DNA from 3 places in the Streptomyces sp. NPDC042002 genome. Region 2 is predicted to be linked to each of the others. Evidence: riboswitches for the same ligand, from Rfam matches in the RefSeq annotation. Region 2 holds a riboswitch; each other region holds the start of a gene.
What was found. Region 2 has a riboswitch for S-adenosylmethionine ahead of ACZ6KY_RS00645 (aminotransferase class V-fold PLP-dependent enzyme). Riboswitches for the same ligand answer to the same signal wherever they lie in the genome.
Positions count from the first base shown of each region.

Region 1: another riboswitch for S-adenosylmethionine. It lies ahead of thrC (threonine synthase); the one in region 2 lies ahead of ACZ6KY_RS00645 (aminotransferase class V-fold PLP-dependent enzyme).
Region 3: another riboswitch for S-adenosylmethionine. It lies ahead of ACZ6KY_RS12705 (hypothetical protein); the one in region 2 lies ahead of ACZ6KY_RS00645 (aminotransferase class V-fold PLP-dependent enzyme).

Region 1 is NZ_JBVJCT010000016.1:179,276-185,278, reverse strand. Features, by position in the region: gene ACZ6KY_RS24120 (cold-shock protein) at 62-265, opposite strand; gene ACZ6KY_RS24115 (MoaD/ThiS family protein) at 721-996, opposite strand; gene thrC (threonine synthase) at 993-2,291, opposite strand; SAM riboswitch class I at 2,307-2,463, opposite strand; gene ACZ6KY_RS24105 (glucosyl-3-phosphoglycerate synthase) at 2,669-3,613, shown strand; gene ACZ6KY_RS24100 (alpha,alpha-trehalose-phosphate synthase (UDP-forming)) at 3,691-5,142, shown strand; gene otsB (trehalose-phosphatase) at 5,237-6,003, opposite strand, start outside.
Region 2 is NZ_JBVJCT010000001.1:153,748-159,750, reverse strand. Features, by position in the region: gene ACZ6KY_RS00665 (NYN domain-containing protein) at 1-1,048, opposite strand, end outside; gene ACZ6KY_RS00660 (hypothetical protein) at 1,084-1,323, opposite strand; gene ACZ6KY_RS00655 (rhomboid family intramembrane serine protease) at 1,477-2,232, shown strand; gene ACZ6KY_RS00650 (Lrp/AsnC family transcriptional regulator) at 2,275-2,556, shown strand; gene ACZ6KY_RS00645 (aminotransferase class V-fold PLP-dependent enzyme) at 2,596-3,972, opposite strand; SAM riboswitch class IV at 4,160-4,276, opposite strand; gene trpD (anthranilate phosphoribosyltransferase) at 4,371-5,435, opposite strand; gene qcrB (cytochrome bc1 complex cytochrome b subunit) at 5,613-6,003, opposite strand, start outside.
Region 3 is NZ_JBVJCT010000006.1:253,460-259,462, forward strand. Features, by position in the region: gene ACZ6KY_RS12675 (acyl-CoA dehydrogenase family protein) at 1-944, shown strand, start outside; gene ACZ6KY_RS12680 (RidA family protein) at 1,011-1,409, shown strand; gene ACZ6KY_RS12685 (DUF5999 family protein) at 1,447-1,641, opposite strand; gene ACZ6KY_RS12690 (DUF6299 family protein) at 1,894-2,343, shown strand; gene ACZ6KY_RS12695 (hypothetical protein) at 2,482-2,691, opposite strand; gene ACZ6KY_RS12700 (DUF3293 domain-containing protein) at 2,729-3,286, opposite strand; SAM riboswitch class IV at 3,537-3,647, shown strand; gene ACZ6KY_RS12705 (hypothetical protein) at 3,705-4,589, shown strand; gene ACZ6KY_RS12710 (helix-turn-helix domain-containing protein) at 4,859-5,743, shown strand; gene ACZ6KY_RS12715 (DUF397 domain-containing protein) at 5,740-5,952, shown strand.

The DNA.
Region 1 (6,003 bases), on a different contig from region 2:
GCATCCCTGGTGGGATGCGGGCCCCTCGGCGTGAGTGCGTCGGTGGCCGTTCGCGCCCGGACTAGACGGCGAGTTTGACCATGTCCGCCTGCGGACCCTTCTGGCCCTGCGAGATCTCGAACTCCACTCGCTGACCCTCTTCAAGGGTGCGGTAGCCGTCCATCTGAATCGCGCTGTAGTGCACGAAGACGTCCGCACCACCGTCGACCGCGATGAAGCCGTACCCCTTCTCCGCGTTGAACCACTTGACGGTGCCCTGAGCCATGCCTAACTCCCCTATTACTGGCCCTTGCACAGATCCGCACTTCGCGGATCCGGGTCAGACCTCACCCCCCAAACGGTTGGGGGTGTGCGCCGGAACGCGTCGACCGCGGCTGAATGTATCTGTCCAACTGCCCTCTGCAACAGGTCAATCGGACGAGAATTCTGGGCATGGCTGATCAATGACATGCGGAGAACCCGCAAGGATTCAGGGCAAGTCGGGCCCCGTAAATGCCATAAACAACCCATAAAGGGGAGGCAGTTTGGCTACTTCTTGTCGGCCGCCGAACGGGTACTCATATGCGTCCGGCATGAAACCAACATCGAAAGCGAAGTCGCTTCCCCAACTGTAGCGCCCTCAACCATACAGAATTGCCCCCTCCGTTTCTCTCACGGAGGGGGCAATTCGATGAACTCTGCGTGTCCGGCATTACCGAGGGTAACGAAACGGGGTAACGGTCAGCCTCCGGCGACGGCCGGAATGATCGAGACGCCCACACCGTCCGGGGTCGCCGTCTCCAGACCCTGCTCGAACCGCACGTCGTCGTCGTTGACGTACACGTTGACGAAGCGGCGCAGCTTGCCCTGGTCGTCCAGAACGCGCGCGGCGATGCCCGTGTGGTTCTTCTCCAGGTCGGTGATGACCTCGGCGAGGTTCGTGCCCTCGGCCGTCACCTCGGCGGCGCCACCGGTGTAGGTGCGCAGGATGGTGGGGATGCGGACGTTGACGCTCATGATGCGAGGCCAGCCTCTCGGAAGGAGTCGAGGTTCGGGCGGATGGTCGCGGTCAGCCCGGTGTCCGAGGCCACCGCGTCCAGGGTCTTGAGGCCGTCGCCGGTGTTCAGCACGACCGTGGTCAGGGTCGGGTCGAGGAGACCGCTCTCGATCAGCTTGCGCGTGACGCCGACGGTCACCCCGCCGGCCGTCTCCGCGAAGATGCCCTCGGTGCGCGCGAGCAGCTTGATCGCGTCGACGATCTGCTCGTCGTTCACGTCCTCCACCGCACCGCCGGTGCGCCGCGCGATGTCGAGCACGTACGGCCCGTCCGCGGGGTTGCCGATGGCGAGCGACTTGGCGATGGTGTCCGGCTTCTGCGGCCGGACGACGTCGTGTCCTGCCTTGTAGGCGACGGACACCGGGGAGCAGCCCTCGGCCTGGGCGCCGAAGATCTTGTACGGCCTGTCCTCGACGAGCCCGAGCTTGATCAGCTCCTGGAGACCCTTGTCGATCTTCGTGAGCTGGGAGCCGGAGGCGATCGGCACGACGAGCTGGTCCGGCAGCTTCCAGCCGAGCTGCTCGCAGATCTCGTACGCCAGCGTCTTGGAGCCCTCGGCGTAGTACGGCCGCAGGTTGACGTTGACGAAGCCCCAGCCCTCGCCGGCCGGGTCGCCGATCAGCTCGGAGCAGAAACGGTTCACGTCGTCGTAGTTGCCCTGGATGCCGACGAGTTCGCCGCCGTAGACCGCGGCCATGACGACCTTGCCCTGCTCCAGGTCGTGCGGGATGAACACGCAGGAGCGGAAGCCGGCGCGGGCCGCCGCGGCGCCCACGGCGCCGGCGAGGTTGCCGGTGGAGGAGCAGGAGAGGGTGGTGAAGCCGAAGGCGCGGGCCGCTTCGATGGCCTGGGCGACGACGCGGTCCTTGAAGGAGTGCGTCGGGTTGCCGGAGTCGTCCTTGACGAAGAGCTTCCCGGCGTCGACACCCAGCTCGCGGGCCAGGTTGTCGGCCTGCACGAGCTTGGTCCAGCCCGGGTTGATGTTCGGCTTGTCCGCCACGTCCGCGGGGACGGGCAGGAGGGGCGCGTAGCGCCAGATGTTCGCGGGTCCCGCTTCGATGCGCTTACGGAGCTCTTCGGTCTCGTAGGCCGAGAAGTCGTAGGCGATCTCCAGCGGGCCGAAACACTCCTCGCAGGCGAAGACCGGGCCGAGCGGGACGCGGTGTCCGCACTCGCGGCAGGAAAGCGCCGCGGCCGGGCCGAGGTCCACCGCTTCGGCGGAGTTCGTGGTACTTGCATCTGTCTGCGCAGCCATGGAGGCGAGGCCCTTTCCTCATCTTCCTCACGACGCACTTCGCCGTGAGACGGATTTGGCACCTTCCCGAGCCGGGAGCCTCGCGACGCGATCGACATCGATCGGTACGAGACCGGCTGGAGGGTTGCCGGGGCTTCATCGGGCCGTATCCCTCTGCCCCTCTGGATGAGCGGTATTTGATTGTTGAACTGTTGAACGCGATACATGCCGACGATCCAGGACATGCGATGGTCATCCGCGTTGTTCAAGACTGTAACCGAAGGCCAGGACAGTTGAGATAGTCGTCCGAACCGCGAGACGACGGCAATCGATCTGCCGCTGGCCGCAGCGGGCACGCCGATGAGAGCGTGTGATCAGACAGTGAGGAGCCGCAGACCGTGCTGAAAGAAGTCGAAAGCTGGCTGAGCACACGCTCCTGGTCCGTGACCGACCGCCCCCTCCACCGGCTCATGGCCGCCAAACGCGTCACCGGGTCGACGGTCAGTGTCGTACTGCCCGCGCTCAACGAGGAGGAGACGGTCGGCGAGATCGTCGCGATCATCCGCCACGACCTCATGCAGCAGGTGCCCCTCGTCGACGAGATCGTCGTCGTCGACTCGGGCTCCACGGACCGCACCTCCGCGGTCGCCGCCGCCGCGGGCGCGCGTGTCGTGCACCGCGACGACATCCTCCCCCGGATCCCCGCCGTGCCCGGCAAGGGCGAGGTGCTGTGGAGGTCGCTGCTCGTGACGAGCGGGGACATCGTCTGTTTCATCGACGCGGACCTCAAGGAGTTCTCGTCCGACTTCGTCTCCGGGATCGTGGGCCCGCTGCTCACCGATCCCGGCGTCGACCTGGTCAAGGCCATGTACGACCGTCCGCTGGGCGGCGCCACCGGCCAGGGCGGCCGGGTCACCGAGCTGATGGCCCGCCCCCTGCTGAACATGCACTGGCCGCAGCTCGCGGGCTTCGTCCAGCCGCTCGGCGGTGAGTACGCGGCCCGCCGCTCGCTGCTCGAACAGCTCCCGTTCCCCGTCGGCTACGGCGTCGAACTGGGCATGCTCGTCGACGCCCTGCACCTGGTGGGCCTGGACGCCCTCGCCCAGGTCGACGTCGGGGTGCGCAAACACCGCCACCAGGACGGCCAGGCGCTCGGCCGGATGGCCGCCGCGATCTACCGCACCGCCCAGCTCCGGCTGGCGCGCGGCCATCTGATCCGCCCCGCCCTCACCCAGTTCGTGCGCGGCCGGGACGGTTTCCAGCCGCGCACGTACTCGGTCGACACGGAGGAAAGGCCCCCGATGACCGAAATCTCCGAGTACCAGCGGCGCAAGGCCGCGTAGGCAGGACCGGCCGGCCGCGACCGCATACGGCCGAAGTGAACGTTTGAGCGTTTCGAGACGGGGCTAGGTTTCGAGGCATGGCTTCAACGCACGGTGCCCACCGGATTCTGGTCGCGTCCAACCGCGGCCCGATCACCTACGAGGTACGGGAGGACGGTTCGCTGCACGCCCGGCGCGGCGGTGGCGGCCTCGTCTCGGGACTCTCGGCGATCGGGCCGGACGCGGGCGCCCTGTGGGTGTGCTCCGCCCTCGGCGACGGCGACCGGGAGGCCGTCGCGCGCGGAGTCGGCGAGGACGGCGTACGGATGCTGGCGATCGACGCCGAGGTGCACGCCGACGCGTACAACGGCATCGCCAACTCCGTGCTGTGGTTCGTCCACCACATGCTGTACCAGACCCCGCTGGAGCCGGTCTTCGACGCGAAGTTCCGGCGCCAGTGGGCGTCGTACCGGACCTACAACCGCGCCTTCGCCGAGGCGCTGGCCGAGGAGGCCGCCGACGGCGCCTCCGTGCTGGTCCAGGACTACCACCTGTGCCTGGTGCCGGGGATGCTCCGCGAGCTGCGCCCCGACCTGCGCATCGGCCACTTCTCCCACACGCCGTGGGCGCCCGAGGACTACTTCCGGATGCTCCCCGACGACATCCGCGCGGAACTGCTGGACGGCATGCTCGGCGCCGACCGGCTGGCGTTCCTGACCTGGCGGTGGGCGACGGCCTTCATGCGCTGCGCGGGCGAGATCGACCCCGGGCGCTACCGCGTGACCTCGCCCTCGGACGCGCCGCCGGCGGTCGAGCACCTGGACGGCGGCCCGCCCCGCCGGACCCGCGTCGGTGTGCACGGCCTCGGCGCGGACGCCGAGTTCCTGCGCGAGCGCTCGCACCGGGCGGACGTCGAGGAGCGGATGGCCGCGCTGCGCGAGGAGATCGGCGAGGGCCGCAGGACCGTCGTACGCGTCGACCGGACCGAGCTGTCCAAGAACATCGTGCGGGGGATGCTGGCGTACCGGCAGCTCCTCGACGAGCACCCGGAGTGGCGCGAGCGGGTCGTCCACGTGGCGTTCGCCTACCCCTCGCGGCAGGACCTCGCGGTGTACCGGGACTACACGGCCGAGGTGCAGCGCGTCGCCGACGAGATCAACTCCCGCTACGGAACGCCGGGTTGGACCCCGGTGGTGCTGCACGTCAAGGACGACTTCGCGCGCTCGCTCGCCGCGTACCGGCTGGCGGACGTCGCCCTCGTCAACCCCATCAGGGACGGCATGAACCTCGTCGCCAAGGAGGTCCCGGTCGTCTCCGACGAGGGCTGCGTGCTGGTGCTCTCGCGGGAGGCCGGGGCGTACGAGGAGCTGGGCGAGGACGCGATCTCCGTGAACCCGTACGACGTGATCGGTACGGCACGGGCGCTGCACGAGGCACTGACCATGCAGCCGGGCGAACGGGCCGAGCGCACCAAGCGGCTGGCCGCCGCGGCCACCGCGCTGCCCCCGGCCCAGTGGTTCCTGGACCAGCTGCGCGAGCTGGAGGCCTGACCGGCGGCCCGTCACCCACCGTCCGACAGCACCCTTGTTCCAGCCAGGTTGTCCCAGCCGGTCCTCTCAGCCCGGTTGTCCCGGTCCGGTTGTCTCAGGCCAGCCGGGCCGCGAGGGCGGCGAGCAGGTGGACGACTCCGGCGGGGCCGTCGACCACCAGGTCGGCCCGTTCGGCGAGTTCGCCGACCTCGGAGCTGCCGCTGCACACCAGGAGTCCGGGGACCCCGTCGGAGCGGAGCTTGTCGACGGCGGCGAAGGCCGGCAGGTCGCCCAGGTCGTCACCGGCGTACAGGACGGCCTCGGCGCCGATCTCCCGGATGTACTCCATGAGGGCGACGCCCTTGTCCATGCCGGGCGGGCGCAGCTCCAGGACCATGCGGCCCGGCTCGACGATCAGGCCGTGCCGGCCGGCCAGTTCGGCCAGCGGCTCCCGGAGCGCCTCGAAGGCGGCCTGCGGGTCCTCGGCGCGGCGCGTGTGCACGGCGACCGCACGGCCCTTCTCCTCGATCCAGGTGCCCTGCCAGGCGCCGATCCGGTCGAGGAACCCCGGCAGTTCGGCGCGGACGGCGGCCACCCCGGGGTGCGGGGCGGGGGCGGTGACCGTGCCGCTCACCGCGTCCCAGCGCTCGGCGCCGTAGTGGCCGAGGACGACGAGGTGCTCAAGGCCGGGGACGCCCGCGAAGTCGCCGTGGCGCACGGCCACACCGGCCGGGCGGCCGGTGACCACGGCGACGGAGGCGACCTTGGGGGCGAGCGCCGCGAGGGCGGGGACCGCGCCGGGGTGCGCGCGGGCCCGGTCGGGGTCGGCGACGATGGGGGCGAGGGTTCCGTCGAAGTCGAGTGCGACGACCGTGCGGGTGG
Region 2 (6,003 bases):
GCCGCTGCTTCTCCAGCGGCATCTGGGGATAGCCGGTCTTGGTGACGTTGTAGCCGTCGACGACCAGATGCGCCTGGGGCAGCGCGAGCAACTGGTCCAGGATCGCGGGGTCGTTCTCGGAGAGCGCGCGGGCGGCGATGTCCTTGGGCGTCATCTGCCCCGGCTCGACCGCCTCGACGGTCTCCGCGGGCCGGACGGAGACGGGGGGCAGCGCGAGTTCCCGGCGCAGGCCCTGGGCCGCGTCCAGCACGGTGTCGAGCAGCAGCCGCACACGCATGTCCTCGACGCTGCGCCCCTCGCGGGCCGCCTTGCGGGTGGCCTCCAGGGCCGCCTCCGCCTCCGCGAGACGCGCCTTGAGCCGCCGGCTCTCGCTCTCCGCGGCGGACACCTGGGCCTGGCCCTCCGCCTTCGCCGTGTCCGTCTCGGCCTGGAGCTTGCGCAGGGCCGCCTCGCCGCGCTTGATGTCACTGAGGGCGCTGCGCAGCTTGCGGTGAAGCGATTCCGCTTCCTTCCTGGCCGACTCCATTTCCGTGCGCAGCCGTTCGGTCTCGGCGCGCGTCTGCCCGCGGGCCTCCGCGAGTTCCGTGCGCAGCCGCTCCAGCTCGGCGCGGCTCTCCTCGTCGGCGCGCTCGGCGTCCGCCCGCAGGGCCTCCTCGCCCGCGGCGGTCACCAGCTTCACCCAGCCCGCGGGACGCAGCACATAGGCCGCGGCCGCCACGTCCAGCGGGTCCGCGGCCGGGGGCGGCGCGCCGGAGTCGAGGGCTCCGACGAGCTCCGGCTGGGACTCTCTGAGCTTCTCGGCGATGCGCTGTCTGAACAGCGGGTCCGTCTCCAGCGCCGCGGCCATGGCGTTGCCGGCGAACCTGGCCCGCCGGCTCGGTGTGAACCGGGCGTACTGCCGCAGCTGGGCGGGCAGTTCGGCCATCGTCAGCCCGCCGAAGCCGTCCGAGACGATCTGCACGACGCGTCGGCGCACGCCGTCGGGCAGCGGACGGTCGAGCACCTCGGCGGTGCCGTCGTCCGGCTCCCCGCCTGTGGTCTCCACCATCCGTTCACCCCAATATCCGTGCGGGGCCCGCTCCCTCAGGAGCCGGCGCCCGGCCTGTCCACGAGTTCGACCTGATCCACCGCGTTGCACCAGCGGCACCGCACCGACTCGATGGTCTCACTGACCACCTCTCGCTCCTCGACCTTCGGCTCACCGGCCAGGTCGAGGTGTACGTACTCGACGACCTTCGAGGAGCGGGTGACGTCGAAACGCGTGAGGTTGCCGCAGAGGGCGCAGCGCCAGCGGGTCTTGGCGTCGGGCAGGGGAACTGTCATAGGGCGGTCGCTTTCCTTCTAGTGTCCGTCCGGCGCCGGTCTCCCGGTGCATGTGGCTCGTAACCCTACGGCCTGGCGGGTACTCGACGCTCGGCTGTCCCCGGCGGCGAGGCGGTCTGTGCGCATCGGTGCGGTTACGTCATGCTCTGCACCATGATCGGCAATTGGAGCACGGCGGTCGGCAGGGCGCTGCGGGGTCGGCCGGCGCCGGTGACGTACGGGCTGATCGTCCTGTGCTGTCTGATCTTCGTGATCGGTCCCGCCTCGGGGCTCGATCCCGCGTACGGCACCGGGGACGAACTGCTGGTCGCCCAGCGGGCGTACTTCCGCCGCTGGGGCGTGGTGCCGGCCGAGCTGTTCGGCGGGGCCCCGCGCGAGGCGCTCACCCCCGCGACCGCCCTGTTCATCCACGGCAGCTGGCTCCACCTCCTGGGCAACATGCTCTTCTTCTACGTCTTCGGGCTGATGACCGAGGAGCGCATGGGCCATCTGGAGTTCGCCCTCTTCTACCTGGGCTGCGGATATCTGGCCCTGCTCGGCTACGCCGCCGCCAACGCCGGCTCGCAGCAGTCCCTGGTCGGGGCCTCCGGAGCGATCTCGGCGGTGCTGGGCGCGTTCCTGTACCTGTTCCCCAAGGCCCGGGTGACCAGTCTCTTCCCGTTCCTGTTCTTCCTGCCGCTGCGGTTCCCGGCCTGGGTGGTGCTGCCGTTCTGGTTCACCCTGCAGTGGCTGGCGGCGGGCCGCAGCGCCTCGGGCCCCGGGGTCGCCTATCTGGCCCACCTCGTGGGCTTCTCCCTGGGCTTCGTCTACGCGTGGGCGCGGTTCCGTCACCGTACGGCCGTCGCGCCCGCTCCGGGGCTGCTCCCGGGGCCCCCGGCCGAACGGCCGGGTCAGGTGGACCGCGAGTAGGGTGAGATCCCCAGCAGCGGCCCCCTAGGGAGAGAACCAGCCGTGATCACCGCGATCGTCCTCATCAAGACCAGCGTGGACCGGATCCCCGAGATCGCCGAGTCGATCGCGTCGCTGGAGAGCGTCAGCGAGGTCTTCTCCGTCACCGGCACCTACGACCTGATCGCGATGGTCCGGGTCAAGGCCCACGACGACCTCGCGGACGTCATCCCCGGCAAGATCAGCAAGATCCCGGGCGTCGAGGCGACGGACACGCACGTGGCGTTCCGTACGTACTCCCAGCACGACCTGGAGGCGGCGTTCGCGATCGGCCTCGACTCCTGACCGACGGAACACCGCCTCCGGGCGGAACGGCTTCGGGCGTCAGACCGCCGGGACGCAGCGGCCGCCCTCGGTGCGGTACTGCCAGCGGGCGCCGTCCCTGACCAGCTCGCGCACCGCGCGGACGAACCGCTCCACGTGCTCGTCGGGGGTACCGGCCCCGAAGCTGACGCGGATGGCGTTGAGGGACTTCTCCCCGGGGGCCGCCTCGGGGGCGCCGCACTCCCCCTGGGTCCCGGGGTCGCTGCCGAGCAGCGTGCGGACCAGCGGGTGGGCGCAGAAGAGGCCGTCGCGGACGCCGATGCCGTACTCGGCGGAGAGCGCGGCCGCGAAGTGCGAGCTGTTCCAGCCCTCGACGACGAAGGAGATGACGCCGACCCGCGGGGCGTCGTCACCGAAGAGGGACAGGACCCGGACCTCGGGGACCTCGGCGAGGCCCGCGCGGACGGTACGGATCAGGTGCTGCTCACGGGCGACGAGCTTGTCGAAGCCCTCGTCGGTGAGCGCCTTGCAGGCCGACGCGATCGAGTAGGCGCCGATGACGTTCGGCGAGCCGGCCTCGTGCCGGGCGGCGCTGTCGTGCCACTCCACGTCCACGCCGCCGTCCGTACGCCGGGTGACCTTGCGGCTGGCGCCGCCGCCCGCGAGGTAGGGCTCGGCGGCGAGCAGCCAGTCGGAGCGGCCCGCGAGGACACCGGAGCCGAAGGGCGCGTACAGCTTGTGCCCGGAGAAGGCGACCCAGTCGACGTCGAGGTCCTGGACCGACACCGGGTGGTGCGGGGCGAGCTGCGCGGCGTCGAGGACGATGCGGGCGCCGTGGGCGTGCGCGGCTGCGGCCAGTTCACGCACCGGCCACAGCTCCCCGGTGACGTTCGAGGCGCCGGTGACGCAGACCAGGGCCGGCCCGTAGCCCCCTTCAATGGACACAGTGCGGGCGGCGAGGGCGCGCTCCAGGGTGTCGACGGCCTCGCCCGGGGTGCGCGGTGCGTTCAGGTAGGTCACCCGGGCGTCGCGCCAGGGCAGCAGCGAGGCGTGGTGCTCGGTCTCGAAGACGAAGACCTGGCAGTCGGCCGGGAGCGCGGCGGCGAGCAGGTTGAGCGAGTCGGTGGTGGAGCGGGTGAAGACCACCTGGTCGTCGGCGCGGCAGTCGAGGAACTCCTCGACGGTCCTGCGGGCGTTCTCGAAGAGGTCGGTGGACAGCTGCGAGAGGTAGCCGGCGCCCCGGTGGACGCTGCCGTAGTACGGGGCGTACGCGGCCACGTCGTCCCACACCCGCTGGAGGGCGGGCGCGCTGGCGGCGTAGTCGAGGGCCGCGTAGGTGACCTCGCCGCCGGTGACGAGCGGGACGGTGACATCCCGGCCCAGAACGGCCAGAGGGGCACAAACAGACTGGTCGGCGGCAACGGTGGAGACAGACATGGCGAGCTCCTGTGAGAGGCAGGCGGGATCACCGCGCGAGCCGGCCGCCGGGAGGCAGCGCTCAGCGCGGGAAAGGTGAAAAGGGTGTGCGGGGGCGGGGCTCTACGCCCTATCGCATTCGCTTGCTCACAGAAGGCTCCCTCGAACGACCAGGACCCCTGGTTGCGTCCGCCCGGAGGGCGGGAGGGGTCCGCGCTTGCCGTAGGCCTCGCTGCCTACGACCTGGTCTTCACCCGGGGCACCCCGCCACGGACGGAGGGTTGCCGGACAGCCGGCCGGGGCCTGATGGCTGTCACTCATGACCTGGTACAGCATCTTGCCAGAGGATCTTCCCAGCGCAAGACGCGGTCCGGATCGTGGACCGCGCCTTGCTCCGTTTCCTCCGTGTCACCGGTGGATCAGGCGTTGCTGGCGGCCACCCAGCGGTCCAGGGTGCGCCTGGCGGCGCCGGAGTCGATCGCCTCGGCCGCCTTCTCCATTCCGGCGCGGAGCTGGTCCGCGAGCGGCGCGCCGGTCGGCGACAGGGCCACCAGGGCCGCCGCCGAGTTCAGCAGGACCGCGTCCCGTACGGGCCCCCGCTCGCCGTCCAGCACACGCCGGGCGACCTCCGCGTTGTACGAGGCGTCGGCGCCGCGCAGGGCCTCCACCGGGACGATGTCGAGCCCGACGTCACGCGGGTCGAAGCACTCCTCGGTGACCACGCCGTCGCGGACCACCCAGACGTGGGAGCCCGCGGTGGTGGTCAGTTCGTCGAGTCCGTCGTCGCCGCGGAAGACCAGCGAGGAGTTGCCGCGCTCGGCGAACACGCCCGCCACGATCGGCGCCATACGGGGGTCGGCGACCCCGACCGCCTGGGCCTTCACCCGCGCCGGGTTCGTCAGCGGGCCGAGCACGTTGAAGGTCGTCCGGATGCCCAACTGGCCGCGCGCCGCCGCCACATGACGCAGCGCCGGGTGGAACTTCACCGCGAAGCAGAAGGTGATCCCGGCTTCCTCGGCGACCTCGGCGACCCGCTTCACCGTGAGCTGGAGATTGACGCCGAGCTTCTCCAGGACGTCCGACGAGCCGGACGCCGAGGACGCGGCCCGGTTGCCGTGCTTGACGACCTTGGCGCCGGTGCCGGCCACCACGATCGAGGACATCGTGGAGATGTTGACGGTCTTCGCGCCGTCGCCGCCCGTTCCGACGATGTCGACGGTGTGTCCGGGCACCTCGATCACATTGGCGTGCTCGTACATCGCCCGGACGAGTCCGGTGATCTCCTGGACGGTCTCGCCCTTGGCCCGCAGGGCCACCACGAACCCGGCGATCTGCGCGTCGGTCGCCTCGCCGCGCATGATGCGGTCCATCGCCCAGGCCGTGTCGTCCGCGCTCTGGTCGCGGCCCTCGAGCAGGCCGTTCAGTACCGCCGGCCAGGAACGGCCCGCCGCGGTGTCGCCTCCAGCGGGGTTCACAGCGCTCATGGTCGCTCCTGGGTTCGTAGGTCACGCGGTGGTCGGTGACGCGGTCGTAGGTGACGCGGGGTGGATCACCCCGCACCACGGGGTGAGTCCACCCTATCCAGCCCGGGAGACGGCAAAGAGCCCCGTCCGTTGCGTGGACGGGGCTCCTGCCATGGCGAACAGCCGGGGATCAGGGGATCAGTGGTGGCCGTGGCCGCTCGTGATCTCCTTGTACTCCTCGACGGTGGGCTTGGGGATCTGGTTGTCCTCCCCGTAGAAGCCCTGGCTCATCTTGGCGCGCAGCTTCTTCGCGCCCGAGACCTTGCGCTCGACACCGTTCTCGTCGACCGTCGGGCCGATCTCGGCCGGCTTGTACTGGTCGTGCGCGGTGAGCGTGTGCAGCGCGTCCTGGCTGAGCGGCTCGTGGACCTCGATGAACTCACCGTGCGGCAGGCGCTTGATGATGCCCGACTCGCGGCCGTGCAGCACCTTGTCCCGGTCCCGGCGCTGGAGGCCGAGGCAGACCCGCTTGGTGGCGATGAAGGTGAGCACCGGCACGACGAAGAAGGCGATCCGCACGAACCAGGTG
Region 3 (6,003 bases), on a different contig from region 2:
CCGAGACGGCACTGGCCCTCCAGGGGCTCGGCGCCCATCCGGTGCACGCGTACGGCACCGCGGCCCAGCGCGAGCGCTGGCTGCCCAGGGTCGCGGACGGCGGCGCCGTGGCGGCCTTCGCGCTGAGCGAGCCCGGCGCGGGCTCGGACGCCGCCGCGCTGGCGCTCCGGGCGGACGCGGACGGCACCGGCGGCTGGCGGCTCACCGGCGAGAAGTGCTGGATCTCCAACGCCCCCGAGGCCGACTTCTACACCGTCTTCGCGCGGACCGCGCCCGACGCCGGAGCCCGCGGAGTCACCGCCTTCCTCGTCCCCGCCGACCGCCCCGGCCTCACCGGCACCCCGCTCGACATGCTCTCCCCGCACCCCATCGGCGCCCTCGCCTTCGACGCCGTACCCGTCACGGCGGACGACGTCCTCGGCGAACCCGGCCATGGCTTCCGGGTCGCCATGAACACCCTCAACCTGTTCCGGCCGAGCGTGGGCGCCTTCGCCGTCGGCATGGCGCAGGCCGCGCTGGACGCGACCCTCGCGCACACGGCACGACGCGAGGCGTTCGGCGGCCCGCTGAAGGACCTGCAGACCGTGGCCCACCGGGTCGCCGAGATGGCGCTGCGCACCGAGGCGGCCCGCCTGATGGTGTACGCGGCCGCGGCGGCGTACGACGAGGGGGCATCGGACGTTCCCCGGCGGGCGGCGATGGCGAAACTGCTCGCGACCGAGACGGCCCAGTACGTCGTCGACGCGGCCGTCCAGTTGCACGGCGCCCGCGCCCTGCGCCGCGGCCATCTCCTCGAACACCTCTACCGCGAGGTGCGCGCGCCGCGTATCTACGAGGGGGCCAGCGAGGTCCAACGGGCGGTCATCGCCAAGGAGTTGTACCGGACGGCTGCCGCACAGAGCCCGGAAGCGGCCGGGCGGACACGGGAAACGGGGTCCGCATGACCGTCGAGCAGACACAGGGAACGGGGTCCGCATGACCGTCCGCCGAGCACAGGGAACGGGGTCCGCATGACCGCCGAGCGCGTCAATCCGCCCGAGCTCTCCCCGCCGACCGGGTTCGCCCACGCCGTCGTCGCCACCGGCTCCCGTGTCGTCTTCCTGGCCGGACAGACCGCGCTCGACGCGGACGGGAAGGTGGTGGGGGAGACCCTGCCCCTCCAGTTCGAACGGGCGCTGGTCAATCTGCTGACCGCGCTGCGGGCGGCGGGCGGCGAACCGGCGGACCTCGCCCGGGTCACGGTCTACGCCACGGACGTCGCCGACTACCGCGTCCACGCTCCCGAACTCGGCCGCATCTGGCGCCGGTTGGCGGGCCGCGACTACCCCGCGATGGCCGTCATCGGCGCCACGCGCCTGTGGGACGAACAGGCACTGGTCGAACTCGACGGCTTCGCCGTGCTGGCGTAGGGCCGCGAGGTAGCGGAGAGAGCGGAACGGGCGGAGATCAGGCCGCGACGGCCAACTGGCCGGCGAACACCCGGTGTGGTGCGATCACGCTGCCGTCGGGGAGCAGTTCGCCGCTGTCGTCGAAGACGATCGCGCCGTTGCACAGGAGGTTCCAGCCCTGCTCGGGGTGGGCCGAAACGATGTGCGGGGCGGCGGCGTCCACGGACGGGCACGAAGACCGGTGTGAGCACATGGTGCACCTCCACGTGGGATGCGAAGAGTGTCGGCGGCGTTGTCGTCGCCCTCGCATACCTAGACCATGCGCGCGCGGCGAACTCACCGGAACAGCCGGTCGTGAAGCGTGACAACACGAGGACAACTCTCGGACGCCCCCAAGACGGACGGTGCCAACTCGCCACCAAAGGGGTGATGATCACCGCCTTCGGGGCCTCGGACCGGTACCTGTTGAGCGCCCCTTCCAGGCCCCCGCTCCAGGAGGTACTCCATGTCATTTCGCCAGGCCGTCGGCACGGCCGCCGGTGCCGCGCTGCTCCTGCTCCTCGCCCCGTCCGCCGTCGCCGTGTCCGCCCCGTACGACACCACCCGGACCGCCCCGTCCGACGAGGTGACCGTCGACCACACCGGCACGGTCGCCGCCGACGGCACCATCACCCTCTCCGGCACCTACCGCTGCACGGGCGCCGCCGGGCCCGTGTTCGTGTCCTCCACGGTGTCCCAGGGCGATCCCTGGGCCAGCCACCCCATCGGCGGCTCCTCGGCGGTCTGCGACGGCGCGGAGCACCGCTGGAGCAACTCGGAGGAGAGCGCGCCCAAAACCCTCGTCCCGGGACCGGCGCACGTCGAGGCCACGGTGTTCGACATCAGCGCCACCGGCCTCCCCCTGCCCTCGGTCCACGCGATCCGGGAACAGGACATCACCGTCGTCCGGGGCTGAACACGTACGAGGCCCAGCGCTGAGCAGGTACGGGAGGGGCCGCCGACGGGGCGGGTCGGCGGCCCCTCCCGCGCCGGGCGGAGACCGGCACCGACCGGTGCCCGGCGCGGTCCCTCGGATGCCACGGGCGTCGCGATGTCAGTCCGTGGCGTCCACGTACGGGCGGGCCAGCCGGCGCAGTGGAGACGTCTTGTCCCACACGTGCCAGCGCGCGCCGCACAGGGGGTCGGTCTCGTAGGTCACCTCCGCCGGGAAGCCGTCGGCCGTGACCCGTTCGGCGGGTGGGCCGGCGAGAGTCCTGCCGCAGTGGGGACAGCGGTCCGGCGTCCGCATGGGATACATGCCCATCGTCATCGCTCCTGTCGTACGCCGGTGTTCGTGCGCGTCAGCGGTCTTCGAGGCGACGGTCCAACGAGGCGTCCCGGCAACCCTTGCCGGTGTCGTCGGTCGAGGGAAGCCATGGCGTCCGGCCGGTGCTGGTGAACGCCGCCCACCCACTCACGGCGGCGGTGTCGCCCTCGCACACCGATACACGCCATGCGTCGGGAGTCCAGGTGAAGATCGCGTCCTGACCGAAGCGCCGCCCCAGTTCGCGTGCCGCGCAGTCACTCATGCCCGCGACGGCGACACTCTCCTCGACGTGCGTGCCGCGCGCGTCGCCTCCTGCCGCCGGCCACCAGGTGAGCCCCTGCCGGGCGAGCTCGCCGAGCAGCAGGCCGTGAGCACGGGCGTTGTACTCGGCGGAGGCGGTACGGCCAAAGGGATTCCAGGCCGTGATCACATGAAGGGCGGTGCCGCCGGCCGGTTCCGGGAAGGGGCCCTCAGCCGTGCCCGGCGAACGCGGCTCGACCCGGACGGTCCTGTCGTGGAAACGGATGTCCACGACAGCGTGACGGTAGAGCTCCCAGTTCTGGGGCGCACCGGGTACGTCGGTCGCGTGCACAAGGGCCTCCTGTGGAACGAAGGACCCCCTTACACGCCGTGCAGGGAGATCGGTGCCTGCCCCCATGGACATGGGGGCACGATGTCGCCCGGAAGGGCACTCACGCGATGTGCGAGTCGGCCGACCGGTGGCTTCCCCGGTCGCACTCGGCCGGGTCGACCGAGCCGCAAGATGTCACGATTCCGGTCCCGGAGCAAGGGGTTTCGGATCATCTTGCCAAGGCCCGTCACGGGTGTCAGTTTCCCCGCTCGGTCAAGAGTTCCAGTGTCAAGTCCCGGCTCGCTGGACGGCATTCCGTCCGTCGCGGATGCTCCGGGGACACGGCCGATCGCCATGCGCGGTGCGTGGGAAACCGCAGATCACCGGGGTGCGGACAGTGTGCTACCGGGGTCCTACGACTCCGGAAGGCTGCCCGAACATGTCCGTTTCCCCCGAGCCCGAGCCTCGCCGCGCGGGTGTGCAGGTCATCGAACTCGCCGCCGCTTGCACGCTGTTCCACACGGCCGAGGCGAACGGCCTCGGTTCGCCGGGGACCGGTGACCTCTTCGATGAACGGCGCGAGGAGCCGGACCCGGGGTCTCCGGAAGTCGAGGAAGGCGCGGAACCCGAGGAGACCACCGAGGACGCGGAGGGGACGGACACGTGCACCTGCGCGCATGGCGGTATGCCTGGCCTCTGCTGGGGCCACGAGGCCGGCAAAAGGCAGTACGCGAAGGTGGAGAACCAGGACGACGAGGGCGACGAGAACGATGACTGCGTCCTGGAGGTTGTCGACGACTTCGCCGAAGGGATGGCGGAGGATTCGATCTACGACCTGAGTGACGTGCTTCCCGGCGGCTTCGACCGGCGCTCGCTCCACGGGCTCATCACCCTCATCGATGTCGCCCAGGCGAGACCGGACAGGGAGAGATGGACCACGGACGGGCCGTGGCAGCTCTGGTGGTTGTCCTGCCACAGCGATGTCGCACGGCCCCTGAGCGCAAGAGACGAAACCGATTCCGATTCCTCCAGTGCCGATTCGGACGAGGAACCGGACGACGGCAGCTACTACGTGTTCCTTCAGAACGAGGACGCCCACACCGTCAAGGTCATCAGGACGCGCGGGTCGGAACAGCACGTGATGTACTCCGCGCCCGCCTGGGGGCCTGGCGGCGAGACCCAGGTCCGTGACACTCCGGAAGCGCTGCGGAGTCTCGTGGATCGGGTGACGGAACAGGTGCGCGAGGCGGGCTTCACGGTTGAGGGCGACTGGACCGTCGACTGGTCGCGTTGCCACGTGCTTCTTGCCAACTGGGACTACTGATGGCCCGGCCCCGGAGGCCCAGCGGGGGACCTTGTTTCCGCCTCCACTGCCAACAGCGCATCCCCCTGCGGCGACGGTGCCTTCCCCACTCGCCCCGATGCTGCTGATCACTTGCGACGGCTGGGACGGGCCTTCCGCACGCATGATCCGCACGCACCGACGGTGCGCACTTGTCCGGGTGAACCTTCGGGGTTCACCGACGTGGTGAGCGTGCGCTTCCTGGCGTTGGCGCTGGTCGGTACCAGGGGCGGGCGGAGGTGAGCGGGCGAGTGAGTGAACCGGTACGGGAGTCGGGCGGAACCGCGGCTGCGGACGGGGGCTCGGACCACGGCACTGAGGCTCCGGGCCCGCCGGAACCGGGGTCGGGCATCATCCGGGTCTTCGGGCGGCAGCTGAAGCGGTTCCGGCTGCGGGCCGCTCTGGAGCGCGCTGAGGTCGGGGCGGGGACCGGGTACTCGGCGTCCACGATCGCGGCGTTCGAGCAAGGGAGGCGGGTGCCGCCTGCTCGCTTCATCGACGTGGCGGACGAACTGCTGGACGCGGGCGGCGTCTTGCGGGAGATGAAGGAGGAGGTCGCGCGGGCGCAGTTCCCGGCGTTCTTCCGCGACGCGGCCCGCTTGGAGGCGGAGGCGGTTGAACTCCACGTGTACGCGAACCAGGCGGTGCCAGGTCTGTTGCAGACGGAGAAGTACGCGCGGGCGGTCTTTCGCATGATGCGGCCCCCGCTGGATGACGCGACCGTCGACGAACGAGTGTCGGGGCGGCTGGCTCGTCAGGGGTTCTTCGCGCGATGTCCCACGCCACTCGCCACCTTCGTCATCGACGAGTCGGTCCTCAAGAGACCGATCGGTGGGCGCCAAGTGCTGCGCGGACAGTTGGAGCAGCTGCGCCTCGTCGGCCACAAGCGAACCGTGGACGTGCAGATCATGCCGCTGGACCGGGAGGAGAATGCGGGTCTGGCCGGCCCCTTCACCTTGATCGAAGCAGGAGATGGACGGAGGATCGCCTACGTTGAGGTGCAGAGCGCGAGCCGGCTGCTCACCGAACGGGCCTCTGTCCGCAGCCTGGAGACCAAGTACAGCAGCCTCAGGGCGCAGGCGCTCACGCCTCATGAGTCGATGGCGTACGTCGAGACGTTGCTGGGAGAGCTATGAAGGCCGAAGGTGTCAGCCAGGGCGATTCTCGCCTGCTCTGGACAAAGAGTAGCCACAGCAGTGAAGAAGGCGGCGAGTGTCTCGAGGCGGCCGCCCACCGTCGCACAGTCCATGTCCGGGACTCCAAGGACACCGCCCGCCCCGGGCTGGCTGTTGGCGCGGGTGCCTGGGCGGTGTTCGTCGGGTACGCGGTCCGCGCAGGCGGCTGAGGTGCGGGGCGCGTTCGTGAACGGCACTTGAGCGCACGGGACTTGGGCCGG